Regions from separate parts of the Stenotrophomonas sp. Nf1 genome, predicted to be linked through region 2. Evidence: predicted binding sites of a transcription regulator. Region 2 holds the regulator's gene; each other region holds the start of a gene.
What was found. The regulator FliA, encoded in region 2, starts transcription of late flagellar genes. The targets are predictions, from matches to a motif close to TAAAGTTTNNCNNNCNNNGGCCGATAA.

Region 1 (5,807 bases), on a different contig from region 2:
TCATGCCATTGGCACGCGAGCCGTCTGCATAGGTGGCCAGGTACTCACGATAATCCGGGTCGTTGTAGATCTGGTCCATCAACGTGGCGCTGGGCTCTTTGCTCAGGCCCCAGCTGTGGTTGACCGCGCGAACGCCCTGGGCGTTCATCTGGTCGTACATCTGAACCACCGCCGAGGAGTCGGGGCCTACGCTGCCCAGCGAGACGACCGAGTAGCTGGTTCCTACGCGCTGCCATTCACTGGCGCTGTTGAAGAACAGGCGGGCAACACTGAGGTCGGCGCCGAAGGCCACGCCGTGCATGCCGTTGCCATCACGGTTCGCGGCGATGGTGCCGGCCACATGCGTGCCATGCACCTCGAACTCGAGTCCGGGCTGCACGTAGTTGCCTGCCCGGATCAGATCGCGGATGTTCTGCGGGACGTTGGCGTTGAAGCCCACGTAGCTCACCTGCACGTCATTGCCGTCGCTGGAGAAACACGCGTCGGGACCGTTCAACTGCGTAGTGTTGCTGCAGTAGGAGCCATCGGCCAGCAGGTCGGCGATGTGGATGCTGCGATGGTTCTTGCCGGCGAACTCCGGATGATCCAGACCGCTGCCACTATCGAACACGCCGAGGCGGATGCCAGTGCCCGTCAGGCCGCGCGCATAGGCGTAGTCCGCATTGGTCGCGGCCAGGCCCCAGTCGGCACTGAACTCGCTCGTGCGCCAGCTGGCCGGATCACCCGGATTACCGAGGATTGAGCTCGCGCTGGCTGACGCTGCGGGTGCTACGGCCGACAGGTTCGCGCCGGCCGACGGGCTCGCCAGCGACGCAGGCTGCGCCCACGCAGCCTGCAGCTGGCGCTGCTGCTGCCAGGCATCAAGTGATTCGCTGGCCAGGGCGGGCAGCGCGGTAGCCAGCAGCAGCGAACTGGCAACGGCAAGCGCCAGCGGGCGGTGCGACAGGGAGCGGGACGAACGGCCGTACAGCGGGTGATTCATCGGACAACTTCCTTGGTTGACGGACAACAACGCCGTTAACGCCAAGGCGGGGCAACACCCCCCAGTAATGTGAAGGCAATTTTATGAACGCGTTAATTTTGCGTGACAGAGGTGTTCACGTGGTCTCCCCACGGCCGCTTTACCGTGGGCCGGCCTGGGCTCACCAGGCTTATCAAGGAGTGATATCGATGCGTACTTTCAGGAAAGTGATCGCGGCGGCGGTGTTCGCCCTGGCCTGTACCGGTTCAGTGGCCGTGGCCGGGCCGGTGGAACCCTGCGACCGGCCGTGCTGGCGGGCCTACCAGGCGTGCCTGTCCATCGGCGGAGATGCCACTGAGTGCGAGCAGGCATACAACACCTGTGTGATCGATCTGTGCTTGGGCGTGTGAGTCGCGCCGGTTGAAGCAGCATGATGTGGGGCCCCGTCAGCGACGGGGCTCTTCTGTTTCCGACGAAGGAGTCTCATGGCTGTCAAACGTGTCGTCGCCAACATCGCCACCCCGGACCCGTCACGTGCGGCGGCCTTCTACACCGGTCTGCTCGGCATGCCGGTGGTGATGGACCACGGATGGATCGTCACCCACGGCGGCCAGGGCAACGCGCTGGCCCAGATCAGTTTCGCCAGTGAAGGCGGCGGCGGTGCACCGGTGCCGGACCTGTCGATCGAGGTGGACGATCTGCAGCAGGTGCTCGACCGCATGCACGCGGCCGGAATCGCACTGGAATACGGGCCGGCCGACGAGCCGTGGGGTGTGCGCCGCTTCTTCGTCCGCGATCCATTCGGGCGCCTGCTCAATATCCTGGCTCATCGCTGAGCGAGGCAGGCTGCCCGGTCGTAGCGCGCTCAGCCCTGCTGCCGCGGCGGGCGTTCGGCCAGCGGCTCATCGGCCTGCTGTTGCTGTTGCTGCCGTATGCCTGCGTGGCGGGCGTGACCTCCTTCGCGGCCGATGGCGGCCATGTGCTGGCGGTCGCGGCTGATGGCCTGGCCGCCCTTGCGGCCGGCAAGACGCGCTTCGGCTGGGCTGAATTCGTGCGCGTTGCCGGAGGCATGCGCCGCACGGCCGCCCTTGGCGGCGATCGCGCGCTGCTTGTCCTGGTCCATCGAAGCGAAGCCGCGTTGGGAAGTGCCGCGCTGCGGGTCGGCCATGGGAACTCTCCAGAGCAGGGAGGAAAGCCGCATCCTTGCCGATGCCCGGCTAAGGCCATGTCCGCGCGGGCGGCGCAGCCTTCACGCCACGCCGCAGTTGCGTTCACGCGCCGCTACGGTAGCGAACACAGCGTTGGCGCCGGTGCTATCGCAGATGACCGATGGCTTGCCTAGAATCGCAGCATCCCGGTAGTTCCCGGGAGCCTCGAGTGAATGGACTCAATGAAGATTCTGTTGACCGGCAGTTCCGGGCGGATCGGACGCGCGATCTTCGGTGCGCTGGCGGCGACCCATGAAGTGGTGGGGTTGGATCGCAGCCCATTCGCCACCACCCGCATCATTGCCGATGTCACCGACCGCCAGGCCGTGGCCCGTGCGGTGCAGGGCGTCGACGCGGTGATCCACACCGCCGCCCTGCACGCACCGCACGTGGGCCTGGTGCCCGATGTGGTGTTCCAGCAGATCAACGTGGACGCCACCGCGCACCTGCTGCAGGCGGCACGCGAGGCGGGCGCACGGCGCTTCGTGCTGACCAGTACCACGGCGCTGTACGGCCATGCGGTGGTCGCCGGCGGCTGCCGTTGGATCGACGAGGACACCGAGCCGTTGCCGCGCACGATCTACCACCGTACCAAGCTGCAGGCCGAGGCCCTGGCCGAGGCTGCGGTGGCGCCCGGATTCAGCGTGCGCGTACTGCGCATGGGCCGCTGCTTCCCCGAACCTCCCGAACGCATGGCGATGTTCCGTCTGCATCGTGGCCTGGACGCGCGTGATGTGGCCAGCGCGCACGCCACGCTGCTGCTGGATGCGGGGGAGGGGTTCGCGCGTTACGTCGCCTGTGCGCCCACTCCGTTCCGGCGCGAGGATTGCCTGGACCTGGCCGCGCGCCCGCGCAGCGTGCTGGCGCGCCGCGCCCCGCAGTTGCTCGCCGAGTTCGAGCGCCGTGGCTGGCCATTGCCGCTCAGCATCGACCGCGTCTATGACAGTGCGCGGTTGCGCAGCGAGCTCGGCTGGCAGCCGCGCTTCGGCCCGGATGATGTGCTGCAGCAGTATGCGGCCGGCAGCATCGAGGTCCTGCCGCGCGCGCAATGGATCAAGGACCGCGTGGCCGAGTAGGCGCAGGTGGCTGTGCGGGCGGCGCTTCATGACCCGTCCCTGAGCGGATTCAGCAATGTGTAGGCGGGGCCACTCAACCTCGTGGGTGCGCGGCCGCTAACCCGGTGCGCTTCCAGTGCCGGGCCAGACCCGGCCGCTGGGGGCCCGCGCGACGGATCGCGCGCCTGCGCGGCGCCTCGCGGTGCCGGTCGTCCTGAACTGCCTTGCGGACCCTTCCATGCCTTCTTCCCGCTCCGCCGCTGCCCGCCGCCCGGGCAGCATCGCCCACAAGCTGATGCTGGGCACTGCCCTGATCGCGCTGTTGTGCTTCGGCCTGACTGCCTTCCTGATCTACCGCCAGGCCAGCGCCAGCCTGATCGATGCCTCGCGCCAGACCATGACCAGCGAGGCCAATGCGGAGGCCCGCCAGGTCGCCGCCGACCTGGGTACTGCTTTCGCCAGCAACGATGCGATGGTCGAAGCCGTGCTGGCCCAGCGCGCACGCGGCGACGTTCCCGACCGCGCCAGCCTGGCCGCGGTCCTCGGTGAGCAGCTGCGCACCCATCCGGAATGGCTGGGCAAGAGCACCATGTGGGAAGCCGAAGCGTTCGACGGCAAGGATGCCGAGTTCGCCAACACCGAGATGCACGACGCCACCGGCCGCTACATGAGCTACTGGGCCTGGCACGAGGGCAAGCCGCAGCAGTCGACCATGACCGACTACACCGAGGCCGCCGACGGTTCGGCCGACTGGTACGTGGTGCCCAGCCGCGACAAGCTGCCCAAGGTCAGCGAACCCTACGCCTACGACATCGCCGGCCAGCAGGTGCTGATGAGCACGCTGAGCTCGCCGATCGTGGAGAACGGCACCTTCCTGGGCGTGTTCACCGTCGACTTCTCGCTGGCGGCCTTGCAGAAGCACCTGGCCACGCTGAAGCCGATGGGCGCCGGCCGTGTCGAACTGCTGTCACCCAAGGGCGTGGTGCTGGCCTCGGCCAATGCCGCCGAGATCGGCAAACCGCGCAGCGATGCAGTGACCCGCGGCATGCTGGCCGATATCGCGGCCGACCGCCGCTTCGAAGCCTTCACCCCGGATGCCGAGGGCAACGTGCGTGTGTACGTGCCGCTGCGCGTGGGCGATGCGCCGCAGCGCTTTGCGTTGGGCGTGGTGATGCCGCATGCGGTGATCGTGGCCGAGGCGCGCCAGCTGCTGTGGCTGACCCTGCTGGTGGGCGTGGTGGCGGCGCTGACGCTCAGCGTCGGCGTGTATGTGCTGCTGCGCCGGCTGGCGATCCGCCCGTTGGCCGAGGCCGTGCGTGTGGCCGGTGATGTGGCCGCCGGCAAGCTGGACAGCACGCTGCCGGCGCGCAGCAACGATGAAGTGGGCCGCCTGCTGGACGCGATGCAGGGCATGCGCGGCCAGTTGCAGGCGGTGATGGCCGCACAGGCGGAAATGGCGCGGCGCCACGAGGCCGGTGAACTGAGCTATCGCATGGATGCGACCGCGTTCCCGGGCGAGTACGGCCGCATGGTGGCCGACAGCAACCAGCTGGTGGCCGCCAGCAATGCCGTCACCCAACGCCTGGTGGAAGTGATGCAGCGCTATGCGGTGGGCGACCTGAGTGTGGACATGGAAGCGCTGCCGGGCGAGAAGGCGGTGTTCACCGCTGCGATGGCCACCACCAAGCACAACCTGGCCGCGATCAACGAGCAGATCCAGCAGCTGGCGGCGGCCGCTGCCGCCGGCGATTTCGCGGTGCGTGGTGATGTGTCGCGCTTCGATCATGATTTCCGCCGCATGGTGGACACGCTCAACACCATGATGCAGGTCAGCGACCACAACCTGGCCGAACTGTCGACGCTGCTGCGGGCCATTGCCGCCGGCGACCTCAGCGCGCGCATGCACGGTGACTTCCATGGCGTGTTCGCGGTGATGCGCGATGATGCCAACAGCACCGTGCAGCAGCTGACCGGCATCGTCGGGCAGATCCAGCAGTCGGCCGCCAGCATCCGTCTGGCCGCGGGCGAGATCGCCGCCGGCAACAGCGATCTGTCACGCCGCACCGAGCAGCAGGCAGCCAACCTGGAAGAGACGGCGGCCTCAATGGAGGAACTGACCTCCACCGTGCGCCAGAACGCCGACCACGCACTGCAGGCCAATACCCTGGCCGGCTCGGCAGCCGGTGTTGCCAGCGAAGGCGGGCAGGTGGTCAGCCAGGTGGTGCAGACCATGGAGCAGATCGAAGCCTCGTCGCAGCGTATCGCCGAGATCATCTCGGTGATCGATGGCATTGCGTTCCAGACCAACATCCTGGCGCTCAATGCCGCCGTGGAAGCAGCACGTGCCGGTGAACAGGGGCGCGGCTTTGCGGTGGTGGCCAGTGAAGTGCGCGCGCTGGCGCAGCGCTCGGCCGGCGCCGCCAAGGAGATCAAGGAACTGATTGATGCCTCGGTGGCCCAGGTGGGCGCGGGCGCGCAGCTGGTGCACGGTGCAGGCCGCACCATGCAGGAGATCGTCGGCCAGGTCGGCCGGGTCAACGAGATCATGGCCGAGATCTCGGCGGCCTCGCGCGAGCAGTCGGC
Region 2 (5,807 bases):
GGCGGTGGCCGCCCTGGCCCGCGCCGCAGTCGGTGCCACCGGCCGCACCCTGGACAGCGCCGACGAGATCGTGCCGACCCGTGGCAGCACCGGCTTCGCCGCCACCCTGGCGCGCGCCGCCGTCAACGAACCGACGCTGCCGGAACAGATCTTCGCCCCGTTCGCCGAGGCCATCGTCGCGCCGGCAGCGGTGGCCGTGGCAGCGCCCAACCGCGCCCGCTTCCAGATCGACCCGCCGCACGAAGCGCATCACGAAAGCCCGGTCCCGGCGGTGCAGCCGCCGCCGCTGCCGACCGCCGCCGTGGCCGAGGCGCCGGCCGAATCGACCGTCAGCGAACCGGCACCGGTGGACGCCGCCGACGACGCCAGCCCGGCGCCGATGCTGGCGCCGGCCCCGGCGCTGACCGTGGTGGCCCAGGACGACGCCGAGATCCGCCAGCTGCGCCAGGAAGTGGCCGGCATGCGCCAGGTGATCGAGCGCGAGATGAACCGCTTCACCGACGAGCGCCTGCGCGGCTGCCCGGTGCGCGCCACCGCGCTGGACCTGATGGACGAGTACGGCTTCGACGCCGGCCTGGCCCGCGACGTGGCCATGCAGATCCCGCTGGAGACCGAAGCCCACCGCGGCCGCGGCCTGATGCTGGGGCTGATCTCGCGCAAGCTGCCGATCGCCCCGGTCGACCCGCTGGAAGAAGGCGGTGTGATCGCCCTGGTCGGCCCGACCGGCGCCGGCAAGACCACCACCATCGCCAAGCTGGCCTCGCGCTTCGCCGAAAAGCACGCCCCGCGTGACGTCGCCCTGGTCACCACCGACACCACCCGCATCGGCGCCCGCGAACAGCTGTACGGCTACGGCCGCCAGCTCGGCATCGCCGTGCACGAGGCCAACAGCGGCACCGACCTGGACCAGCTGCTGGAGCGCCTGAAGGACTACAAGCTGGTGCTGATCGACACCGCTGGCCTGGGCCCGCGCGACCGCGCGCTGGCCGCCCAGCTGCAGTGGCTGCGCGCCGCCCGCCAGGTGCGCACCCTGCTGGTGCTGCCGGCCAACACCAGTTTCGGCGACATGGACGAGGTGGTCCGCCGCTTCGGCGCGGCCAACCTGCAGGGCCTGGTGCTGAGCAAGCTGGACGAGACCGGCCGCTTCGGCAACGCGCTGTCGGTGGCCGTGGATCACAGCCTGCCGATCACCTGGGTGACCGACGGCCAGGACGTGCCGGAGGACCTGCACCGGGCCAGCGCGGCCAATCTCGTACTTCGCCTTGAAGATTTGCGCCGAGCGGCCGATATGCCCTGCAACCCGGAGTTGAACCATGCCGTCGCGTGAGTACGCCAAGCTGACCAAGACCTTCCCGCTGTCGGCCACCCGCAGCGAGCCGCTCGGCCCTGTGCGCACCATTGCCGTGACCGGCGGCAAGGGCGGCGTGGGCAAGACCAACGTGTCGGCCAACCTGGCCGTGGCGCTGGCCGGCATGGGCAAGCGCACGCTGCTGCTGGATGCGGACCTGGGCCTGGCCAACATCGACGTGATCCTGGGGTTGAACCCCACCTTCACGCTGGCCGACCTGGTCGCCGGCCGCTGCTCGCTGGACGACGTCATCGTCGAAGGCCCGAACGGCGTGCTGGTGGTCCCGGCCGCGTCCGGCCGCCGGCACATGGCCGAGCTGGCCCCGGCCGAGCACGTCGGCCTGGTCAACGTGTTCTCCGAACTGGAGCGCGAGCTGGACATCATGGTGGTGGACACCGCCGCCGGCATCACCGATGGCGTGCTGACCTTCTGCCAGGCCGCGCAGGACACCGTGGTGGTGGTCTGCGACGAACCGGCCTCGATCACCGACGCCTATGCGCTGATCAAGGTGCTCTCGCGCGAGCGTGGCGTGGACCGCATCCAGGTGGTGGCCAACATGGTGCGCGACCCCAACGAGGGCCGGGTGCTGTACGAAAAGCTGACCCGCGTCTGCGAGAAGTTCCTGGCCGATGTCTCGCTGAACTACCTGGGCTGCGTGCCGCAGGATGACTGGCTGCGCCTGTCGGTGCAGCGCCAGCAGCCGGTGGTGAAGGCCTACCCGTCCAGCCCGGCCGCGCTGGCGATCACCGAGATCGCACGGCGCACCGCGCGCTGGCAGGCGCCGACCGAACCCCGTGGCGGCGTCGAGTTCTTCCTCGAACGCATCCTCAAGCAGCGCGGGGTGGCCGCATGAAAGGCGCAGCCCAGTACCGGGAGGTCCAGCGCTCGGCGGCCAACGAGGTCATCGCCCAGCATTCGGACCTGGTGCGGCGCATCGCCCACCACCTGGCCGCACGCCTGCCGGCCAGCGTCGAGGTCGACGACCTGATCCAGGCCGGCATGATGGGCCTGATCGAGGCCTCGCGCAGCTACGACGCCGACCAGGGCGCCTCGTTCGAGACCTATGCCTCGATCCGCATCCGCGGCTCGATGATCGACGAGATCCGTCGTGGCGATTGGGTGCCGCGTTCGGTGCACCGCCGTGCACGCGATGCCGCCGCCACCATCCGCCGCTTGGAACAGAGCAGCGGCCGTGCCGCCAGCGCCACCGAAGTGGCCGCTGCGATGGACATGCCGCTGCCCGAGTACCTGCGGCTGATGGAAGACGCCGCACGTGGCCAGGTGCTGAGCCTGGAATCGCGCATCGAGGACCAGGGCGAACTGGATACCGTCGCCCAGGGCGGCCCGACCCCGCAGCAGGTGCTGGAGCGTGGCGAGTTCGGCCGCGAACTGGGCAAGGCCATCGGCCACCTGCCCGAGCGCGAACAGCTGGTGCTCTCGCTGTACTACGAGCAGGAGCTGAACCTGAAGGAGATCGGCGCGGTGCTCGGCGTGAGCGAGTCGCGGGTCTGCCAGATCCACGGCCAGGCGGTGCTGCGCCTGCGTGGCCGATTGAAGATTTTCGAGGCCGTCGACGCCGGCCTTGAAGAATGAACATCCCCGAGGCGGCTGCCCCCGGCCGCCCGGAATGAACAACAAAGGAACTCTGCTTTGAACAAGAACATGCGCATCCTGATCGTCGACGACTTTTCGACCATGCGTCGCATCGTCAAGAACCTGCTGGGCGATCTGGGCTTCACCAACACCGCCGAAGCCGAGGACGGGCATGCCGCGCTGTCGCTGCTGCAGAGCCAGCCGTTCGATTTCGTGGTCACCGACTGGAACATGCCGGTGATGACCGGCATCGAGCTGCTCAAGGCGATCCGCGCCGACGCCAAGCTGAAGACCCTGCCGGTGTTGATGGTGACCGCCGAAGCCAAGCGCGAGCAGATCATCGAAGCCGCCCAGAGCGGCGTCAACGGCTACATCATCAAGCCGTTCACCGCGCAGACCCTGGAAGAAAAGCTGGGCAAGATCTTCGAACGCCTGGCGGCCAGCGCCTGATGGATACCACGGTCGACAAGAACGCCCTTGCCCTGCGCCTGCAGGAAGCCCTGGACGCGCTGGAATCCGGCGACGAGGCCGCCTGGCGGCAGCGCATCGACGGACTGGTCGCGCTGCGCACGCAGCCGATGATGAGCGGTCTTTCGCGGCTGGCCCGCGAACTGGGCCAGGCGCTGGGTGAACTGCCGACCGTGCCCAGCGATGCCGGCGAACTGGACGACGCCTGCGCGCGCCTGGACCACGTGGTGGCGATGACCGAACAGGCCACCCACCGCACCCTGGACCTGGCCGAGGAATGCCGCAGCCTGACCGAACAGTTGCGCGCCGAAGGCCTGCAGCCCGGCCAGGACGCCCAGCTTGAGCGCATCCGCCACAACCTCACCGAGATCGCCCTGACCCAGAGCTACCAGGACCTGACCGGGCAGATCATCCGTCGCGTGGTCGGCATCGTGCGCCGCGTGCACGAAGGCTTCGGCGCGCTCGGCCTGCCGCCGGAACAGCATCGCACCGACCCGGAACTGGCCGGGCCGGCACTGAAGGGACTGGACCGCCACGCGGTCTCGCAGAACGACGCCGACGACCTGTTGTCGGATCTGGGGCTGTAAGCATGAGCGCGGTATCCGACGACATCACTGCCGATTTCATCATCGAGGCACAGGAAATCCTGGACCGCCTGGGCGAACAGCTGGTGTCGCTGGAGCAGGCACCGCAGGACAGCGAGCAGCTCAACGCGGTGTTCCGCGGCTACCACACGCTCAAGGGCGGCGCCGGCTTCCTCGGCGTCACCGCCATGGTCGAGCTGTGCCACGCCGCTGAAGAAGCCCTCGGCATCGCGCGCGCCGGCCAGGCCGTGCTGCAGGCCCATCACTTCGACGCCGCCCAGCAATCGCTGGATTACCTGCAGTCGATGCTCGATGCGGTGTCCTCGGGTACCGAGCCGGGCTATGCGCCGCCGGAGCTGATCGCACAGTTCGACATGCACGGTGGCGGTACCGCGGCCCCGACCGCCGCCGCACCCGCCGCCGCGGGCGGCGACCTGATCACCGAAGACGAATTCGAGGCCCTGCTCGACCAGCTGCACGGCGGCAACGCGCCGACCGCGGTCGCGCCGGCGAAGAAGGCCGACGACGGCCTGATCAGCGAAGACGAGTTCGAGGCCCTGCTCGACCAGCTGCACGGCGGCGCCGCCCCCGGAAGCAAGCCGGTCGCCGCCACGCCGGTCGCTGCACCACCCGCGCCGCGCCCGGCCGCCGCCACCCCGGCCGCCAAGCCGGCCGCCAAGCCGCTGGCCGAAGCCGAGCACACCGTCCGCGTGGATACCAAGCGCCTGGATGCGATCGTCAACCTGATCGGCGAGCTGGTGCTGTCACGCAACCGCCTGAAGACGCTGCGCGCACGCCTGCGCGATGAAGAGCTGGACCGCGCCGTATCGACCCTGGACATCGCCACCGCACGACTGCAGTCGGCGGTGATGCGCACCCGCATGCAGCCGGTGGGCAAGGTGTTCTCGCGCTTCCCGAAGGTCGCCCGCGATGTCGCCCGCTCGCTGAAGAAGGAAGTGGACCTGGAACTGATCGGCGCCGAGACCGAGCTCGACCGCAACCTGGTCGAAGCGCTGGCCGACCCGCTGGTGCACCTGGTCCGCAACGCCATCGACCATGGCGTGGAAATGCCCGAGCTGCGCGAAGCGCAGGGCAAGCCGCGGATGGGCCATGTGCGCCTGTCGGCGCAGCAGGAAGGTGACTACGTCAGCATCGAGGTGCAGGACGATGGCGCCGGCATCGACCCGGAAAAGCTGCGCGCCAAGGCACGCGAAAAGGGCCTGATCGATCCGGAAGCCGCCGCCCGCCTGAGCAGCGAGGAATGCCTGCACCTGGTGTTCCTGCCCGGCTTCTCGACCAAGCAGCAGGTCACCGACATTTCCGGCCGCGGCGTCGGCATGGACGTGGTGCAGTCGCGTATCCGCGAACTCAGCGGCCAGATCCAGATCCAGTCGGAGCTGGGCCGTGGCAGCCGCTTCCTGATCCGCGTACCGCTGACCCTGGCGATCCTGCCGACCCTGCTGGTGCAGGCGGGTGAGGATGTCTATGCGCTGCCGCTGGCGCGCGTGATGGAGGTGCTGCACGCGCCGCGCACTTCGCTGGGCTGGTTCGATGGCCGCGCCGTGCTCGACCGCCGCTCGCACACCCTGCCGCTGGTCGATCTGCGCCAGTGGCTGGATGTGACGCCGGCCGCCTCCACCCTGCTGACCATCGTGGTGCTGCAGGCCGGCGAGGCACGCTTCGGGCTGGTCGTGGACCAAGTGCGCGGGCGCGAGGAAGTGGTCATCAAACCGCTGCCCAAAGCCCTGCGCGGCCTGCGCGGTTATGCCGGTGCAACCTTGATCGGCGATGGTCGCATGGCGCTGATCCTGGAC
Region 3 (5,807 bases), on a different contig from region 2:
ACCTTGTAGCGCGCGCTCACGCCCCAGATGTTGTAGGCGCCGCGGTCCTGCAGCGCCACCGACGGATCGCATGTGCCGGTGCAGCGCGGGTCGTTGTTGATGTTGGTGGTGGCCGGTTCCTGCTTGCCATAGAACGTGCCGGTCAGCAGCAGCGACAACTTGTCCGTCGCCTGCCAGTCCAGCATGGTGTTGATCGTGTACTTCGGGATCACCGACAGCGGCTGGCGCGTGGTCTTGTTCTCGTTCTCGACCATGTAGGTGAAGTTGTTACTCCACTTCAGGCGGCTGCCCTGCTCGCCCAGCAGCGGAATCACCAGGTTTCCTTCCAGCCCCTGCACGATCGCCTTCGGCGCGTTCTCCCAGCGGAAGATGCGGCCGCGGCCATCGGCGGTCAGGCCGATCTGGTCGTAGCCGGCCTGGATCTTGTCCTTGTAGTCGTTGTGGAAGTAGGTCAGCGAGGCCTGCCAGCCACTCTGCGGTGCCCACTCGATGCCCAGTTCCTTGTTCAGGCTGGTTTCCGCCTTCAGATCGGCGTTGCCACGCATGTAGCAGCCGGCGCCCAGGCTCGGCAGCGCATTCGGGCAGCCATTGCCGCGGGTGTAGTACAGGTAGTCCGGATTGGACTGGTACAGGTTCGGTGCCTTGAACGCACGCGCGACGCCGCCCTTTACCACCCAGTCGCTGTTGATGCGGAACTGCGCGTTGAGGCTGGGGCTGGTGTTGTTGCCGAACTGGCTGTGATGGTCGAAGCGCAGGCCCGGGGTGACGATCCAGCGCTCACCCAGGTAGATGTTGTCTTCCACGAACACCGCGGTGGTCTGCGCGTCGGCCTTGCCGCGCGCGCGATCGGCCGACAGCCCGGGGAAGCCACCACCGCTGCTGCTGGACTGGCTCATCGAGTACGGGTCGGTCAAACGACTGTCGAGGTATTCAAAGCCCAGCGTCCAGACGTTCTCGGCGCCACCCAGCGTGGTCGGGAAACTCACTTCGCCATCGAGCTGGTAGTTGCGCAGGCGTGAGGTCGACCAGTCGCTGCCGTTGAAGCTGCCTTCCGGGCCACCGGCCAGGCCTTCGTTGATGCGCGAGTTGTTCACCGCTTCCACCGCAGCGGTCACCCGCGAGGTGACATCGCCCCAGCGGCCGCGATGGGTGATCGCGCCGGTGTTGCGGTACATGCGATTGGTCTCGGCCTCGCCGTCGGCCAGCGCCGCCAGGTCAACGCCGGTGGAGGTACCGGTGGTGCTGACCGCGCGGTCGCCGGCGTAGATGTTGCCCTGGCGGCTGGTGCCGGCCTCGAACTCGACCACCTGGTTGGCGGTCACGTCCCAGCGCAGCAGCGCGTTGACGTCGCGGTTCTTGACGCCCTCGCGGCCGGCCGGCGGCACTGCGTTCGGGTTGGTGGCGTACTGGCGGTTGAGGTCCAGCGAGTCGGCGTCGGTCTTGTTGAGGTTGCCGTACAGGCGGAACGACAGCGTATCGGTCATCGGGCCACTCAGCTGCAGGCCGACGCGCTCGCTGCCGCCTTCGGCGCTGTGCTCGGGCACCAGGCCGTACAGGTCGACCGCACCGGTCAGGTCGCCGGTCGGGCGCTTGGTGATGATGTTGACCACGCCGCCGGAAGCACCGGAGCCATAGCGCGCCGCGGCCGGGCCGCGCAGCACTTCGATGCGCTCGATCATCTCCGCCGGCACCCAATTGGTATCGCCGCGCGTGTTGCGCTCGCCGCTGCGGCCCATGCGTACTGCATCGCGGGCGCCAACGCGCTTGCCGTCAACCAGGATCAGGGTATTTTCCGGGCCCATGCCGCGCAGGTCGATCTGGCGGTTGTTGCCGTACTGGCCGGAAGCGCTGTTGCCGGTCAGGTTGACGCCGGGCATGGTGCGCAGCAGCTCGGCGATGTCATTGGCCGGCGGCCGCCTGGCGATGTCCTCGGCGGTGATGGTCGAGGTACCCAGCGCCTGACGCGCGATCTGCGAAGCGGTGACATGCACCGTATCGATATCGGTGGCATCGGTCTCGGCGCGGGCGGACAGGGCACTGCCGGCCAGCAGCGCAGCAACGGCGAGCGCCAGCGGGCGCGGCGAAAGGACAACGGCAGGGGACATGGTCTGGACCTTCTGGCAGGGCAACGGGGCCTCTGGCGAAGGGCTTGAGGCAACGACGAGGGGGAGGCGGAACCGTGCCGCAGGCCTCTGCGGCAAGGTTCGCGGTGCGTATTCTCTCATTAATGCGAGTGATTCTCAAATGCGTCCACTCATTGCAGCAGCCGCCGCGCTGTGCTTTGCGCACCGGGCATCCCTGCATCGCGCTTAAACTGCCCGGCTCATCGCCATCAATCGCGCGCCACCGCGGCCGATATCCGTGGTTTGCCGTACGCAGTCAGAGATCGACGTGGAAACACCCCAACTGGACGACGCCAGCCAGCCCCTGGCCGAGGCGTGGCAGCACTGCCTGCAGCAGGCCGGGCCGGCCGCCACCGCGCTGCTGCGCGATGCCGCCGCCGATGCACCACCGGCGCTGGCCCAGCGCTTCTATGAGGTGCTGCTGCAGGATGGCCGCGCGCGCCGTTTCCTGTCCCACGAGCAGGTCAAGCAGCGCCTGCAGCCGGCCATGCAGCGCTGGCTGGTGCAGTTGCTGACCACCGACGCCAACGGTATCGCCAGCACGGTGGCCGCGCAGCGGGTGATCGGCGACGTGCATGCACGGGTCGGCATTCCGGTCGATCTGGTCACGCGCGGTGCGCGCGTGCTCAAGCACGAACTGTTCGTGCGCCTGCGCGACGATGCGCCGGACAGCGCCACCGCCTTCGCCGCCATCGACTGCCTCAGCGCGATCATGGACATCGCCATGGAAGGCATGACCCTGGCCTACACCCATGCGCGCGAGCGCTCCACCCGTGCCGACGCCGCCTACCGGCTGTTCTCGCTGGTGCAGAATGTCAGCACCGAACGCGAGCGCCAGCGTGCACTGCTGCTGGACTGGGAGAACGCCCTGCTCTACGCACTGGCCGGCCACGTGCAGGGCAGCGACAGCGCCAGCCTGGCCACCTCCGAATTTGGCCTGTGGTTCACCCACAAGGGCATTCCCAGCTTCGGCGAAAGCAGCGAGACCCAACAGGTCGGCCGCTTGATGGCCCGCATCGACACGTGCCTGCAGCACGCGGCGACGGATGCCCCCGCGCAGCGCCTGGCGGTGCTGCCGTCGATCCGTGAAGACCTGGCCAGCATCCGCACCCTGATGACGCTGCTGTTCGAGCGTATCGGCGAACTCGATGCCGGCAGCGACGCATTGACCAACCTGCTCAACCGCCGCTTCCTGCCCACCGTGCTGCGCCGGGAAATCGAGCTGGCCACGCGCAACCGCACACCGTTTTCGCTGCTGCTGCTCGACCTGGATCACTTCAAGGCGATCAATGACGGCCATGGCCACGATGCTGGCGACCGCGCGCTGCAGCATGTGGCCGGCCTGCTCGGCCAGCTGACGCGCGGCAGCGACTACCTGTTCCGCTATGGCGGCGAAGAGTTCGTGGTGGTGCTGGTCGCGGCCAGCGAATCGCAGGCCGAGGTGATTGCCGAAAGCCTGCGGCGGCAGATTGCGCAGTCGCCGGTGGTGCTGGCCAATGGCCAGGTGCTGGAACTGACCGCCAGCATCGGTGTAGCCGGCCACGATGGCCACCCGGATTACGAGCGCCTGATGTCACGTGCCGATGCCGCGATGTACGCGGCCAAGCGTAGCGGCCGCAATCGCGTGGTGGTGGCCAGCGATGCGTTGCAGGACGTGCCGGGGCGACGTGCGCTGCAACGGTGAACCGACGGAAATGAAGTATCCCGGTGGCGGGTAGAGTCGACTGTCAGTCGACTATCGCGCGCAGCGCGGGGGTTTTCGAACGGTGACGGAAGAGCAGTCGACTAACAGTCGACTCTACCGGCAGCCGGCGCTACCGGTTCGTGCGCCCGCCGATACCTTGAGCGCTGCCACCCGCCACGCCGCCCACCACAGCAGCGCCAACAACGCGATGCCCGCGCCCAGCAGGCACACCGCCGGCCAGCCATGCCGGGCCTGCATCCAGGTTCCGGCCGCCGCACCGGCACCACTGCCCATCGCATAGAACAGCATGTACAGCGCCACCAGGCGACCGTGCTGCTCGGCCGGTGCACGCAGCAACAGGGCCTGGTTGGCGACATGCAGCGCCTGCCCGCCCAGATCCAGAACCACCACGCCCAGCAACAACAGCGCCAGCGAACGCGGCAAGCCCAGCAGTGGCCACCAGGCAACCAGCATCAACATCAGCGCGCCGATGCTGACCCGATGCGCGAAGCCGCGGTCCATCCAATGGCCGACCCGCGCCGCCAGCAGTGCACCCACCACGCCCGCCAGGCCCAGTGCACCGATGGCCGCGGTCGACCTGTGCAACGGCGGAGCCGACAGCGGCAGCGGTACCGCCGCCCAGAACACATTGAGCCCGGCAAACAGCAACAGCGCCAACGGACCGCGCTCGCGCAGCGTCCGGTCGTTGCGCAGCATGCCCAGCATCGAATCCAGCAGTTCCCGCCAGCGCGGGGGAACCACCGGCTCCGGCACGGCGGGCAGGCGCTGCCACAGCAGCACCGCCAAGGCCACCATCACCATCGCCGACAGCAGATAGACCGCGCGCCAGCCCAGTGCAGACGCGACCACCCCCGATAGCACACGTGCGAGCAGCAGGCCGATGAACACCCCACCCTGCACGGTGCCCACCACGCGCCCCCGCTGCTCGGGCGGTGCCAGCGTGGCGGTGTAGGCGATCAGCCCTTGGGTCAGCGCTGTGCCCAGCAAACCGGCCAGCAGCATGCCCGACAACAACCAGACCGCCGTGCCTGCCGCTGCAAGCCACAGCAACGCCAGCACCAGTGCCACCAGCTGCAACCGCAGCAGGCGTCGCCGGTCACCACGGTCGGCCAGCGGCAGCAGGCCCAGCAGCGCCAGCACGCTGCCGGCCTGGGTGGCAGACACCACCGCACCGGCCACCGCCCGGTCCAGCGCGAAGGCGCGCGCGAGCTGGTCCAGCAACGGCTGCGCGTAGTAGACGTTGGCGACGCTGGCGCCGGCGGCGACCGCGAGCAGGACCAGCAGGGAACGGGGTATCGGAGCGGGGCTCATCATGTGGTTGCAATTTGAAACCTGATGCAGGCTAGCGGCATTGGTTTTAAACTGCAACCACATTCAACGGAACCTGCCATGCACGCCGACAGCCCCTGCCCCGTCGCCCGCAGCGCCGACCTGCTCGGTGACCGCTGGGCGTTGCTGGTGATCCGCGATGCCTTCGATGGCATCACCCGCTTCGGCGACTTCCAGCGCAGCCTCGGCGCCGCGCGCAACATCCTCAGCGACCGCCTGCGCCGGCTGGTCGAGGCGGGCATCCTGCAGCTGCAGCCGGCCTCCGACGGTTCGGCCTACCAGCAATACGTGCTCACCGCCGCCGGCCAGGAGCTGTTCCCGCTGCTGGTCGCGCTGCGCCAGTGGGGCGAACGCCATCGCTTCGCTGCCGGTGAGGCTCATTCGCAGCTGATCGAATCGAGCACGCGCCGTCCGTTGCCCTACATGCAGCCGCGTGGGCGCGACGGCCAACCTCTGCAGGCGGCGGCCACCCGCGTACGCAAGCTCAAGGACGAGGGGCGTGATATCTGATCCGCCCGTTCGCGCACACCGTGCTACGGCCGGGCCGGGTAGCATCGGCGCTTTCCGCCGCTGGATGCCGCCGATGTCGCGCTATCGCCGTTCGCTGTTGATCGCCCTGTTGCCCCTGCTGGCCTGTGCCGCTGGAGCCA

Region 1: C9412_RS21010 (methyl-accepting chemotaxis protein) is a predicted target of FliA. The motif match lies at 3,319-3,345, and genes of this name have one in related genera.
Region 3: C9412_RS03150 (GGDEF domain-containing protein) is a predicted target of FliA. The motif match lies at 2,333-2,359, and genes of this name have one in related genera.

What each region holds. Positions count from the first base shown of each region.
Region 1 covers NZ_PYTV01000006.1:90,362-96,168, forward strand. Annotated here, with positions in the region: gene C9412_RS12460 (autotransporter serine protease) at 1-982, opposite strand, end outside; gene C9412_RS12465 (hypothetical protein) at 1,171-1,371, shown strand; gene C9412_RS12470 (VOC family protein) at 1,447-1,797, shown strand; gene C9412_RS12475 (KGG domain-containing protein) at 1,827-2,129, opposite strand; gene C9412_RS12480 (NAD(P)-dependent oxidoreductase) at 2,352-3,245, shown strand; gene C9412_RS21010 (methyl-accepting chemotaxis protein) at 3,463-5,807, shown strand, end outside.
Region 2 covers NZ_PYTV01000002.1:8,651-14,457, reverse strand. Annotated here, with positions in the region: gene flhF (flagellar biosynthesis protein FlhF) at 1-1,327, shown strand, start outside; gene C9412_RS04035 (P-loop NTPase) at 1,314-2,201, shown strand; gene C9412_RS04030 (RNA polymerase sigma factor FliA) at 2,198-2,941, shown strand; gene cheY (chemotaxis response regulator CheY) at 2,999-3,391, shown strand; gene C9412_RS04020 (protein phosphatase CheZ) at 3,391-3,996, shown strand; gene C9412_RS04015 (chemotaxis protein CheA) at 3,999-5,807, shown strand, end outside.
Region 3 covers NZ_PYTV01000001.1:641,666-647,472, reverse strand. Annotated here, with positions in the region: gene C9412_RS03155 (TonB-dependent siderophore receptor) at 1-2,105, opposite strand, end outside; gene C9412_RS03150 (GGDEF domain-containing protein) at 2,392-3,807, shown strand; gene C9412_RS03145 (MFS transporter) at 3,922-5,142, opposite strand; gene C9412_RS03140 (helix-turn-helix domain-containing protein) at 5,218-5,667, shown strand; gene C9412_RS03135 (metallophosphoesterase) at 5,741-5,807, shown strand, end outside.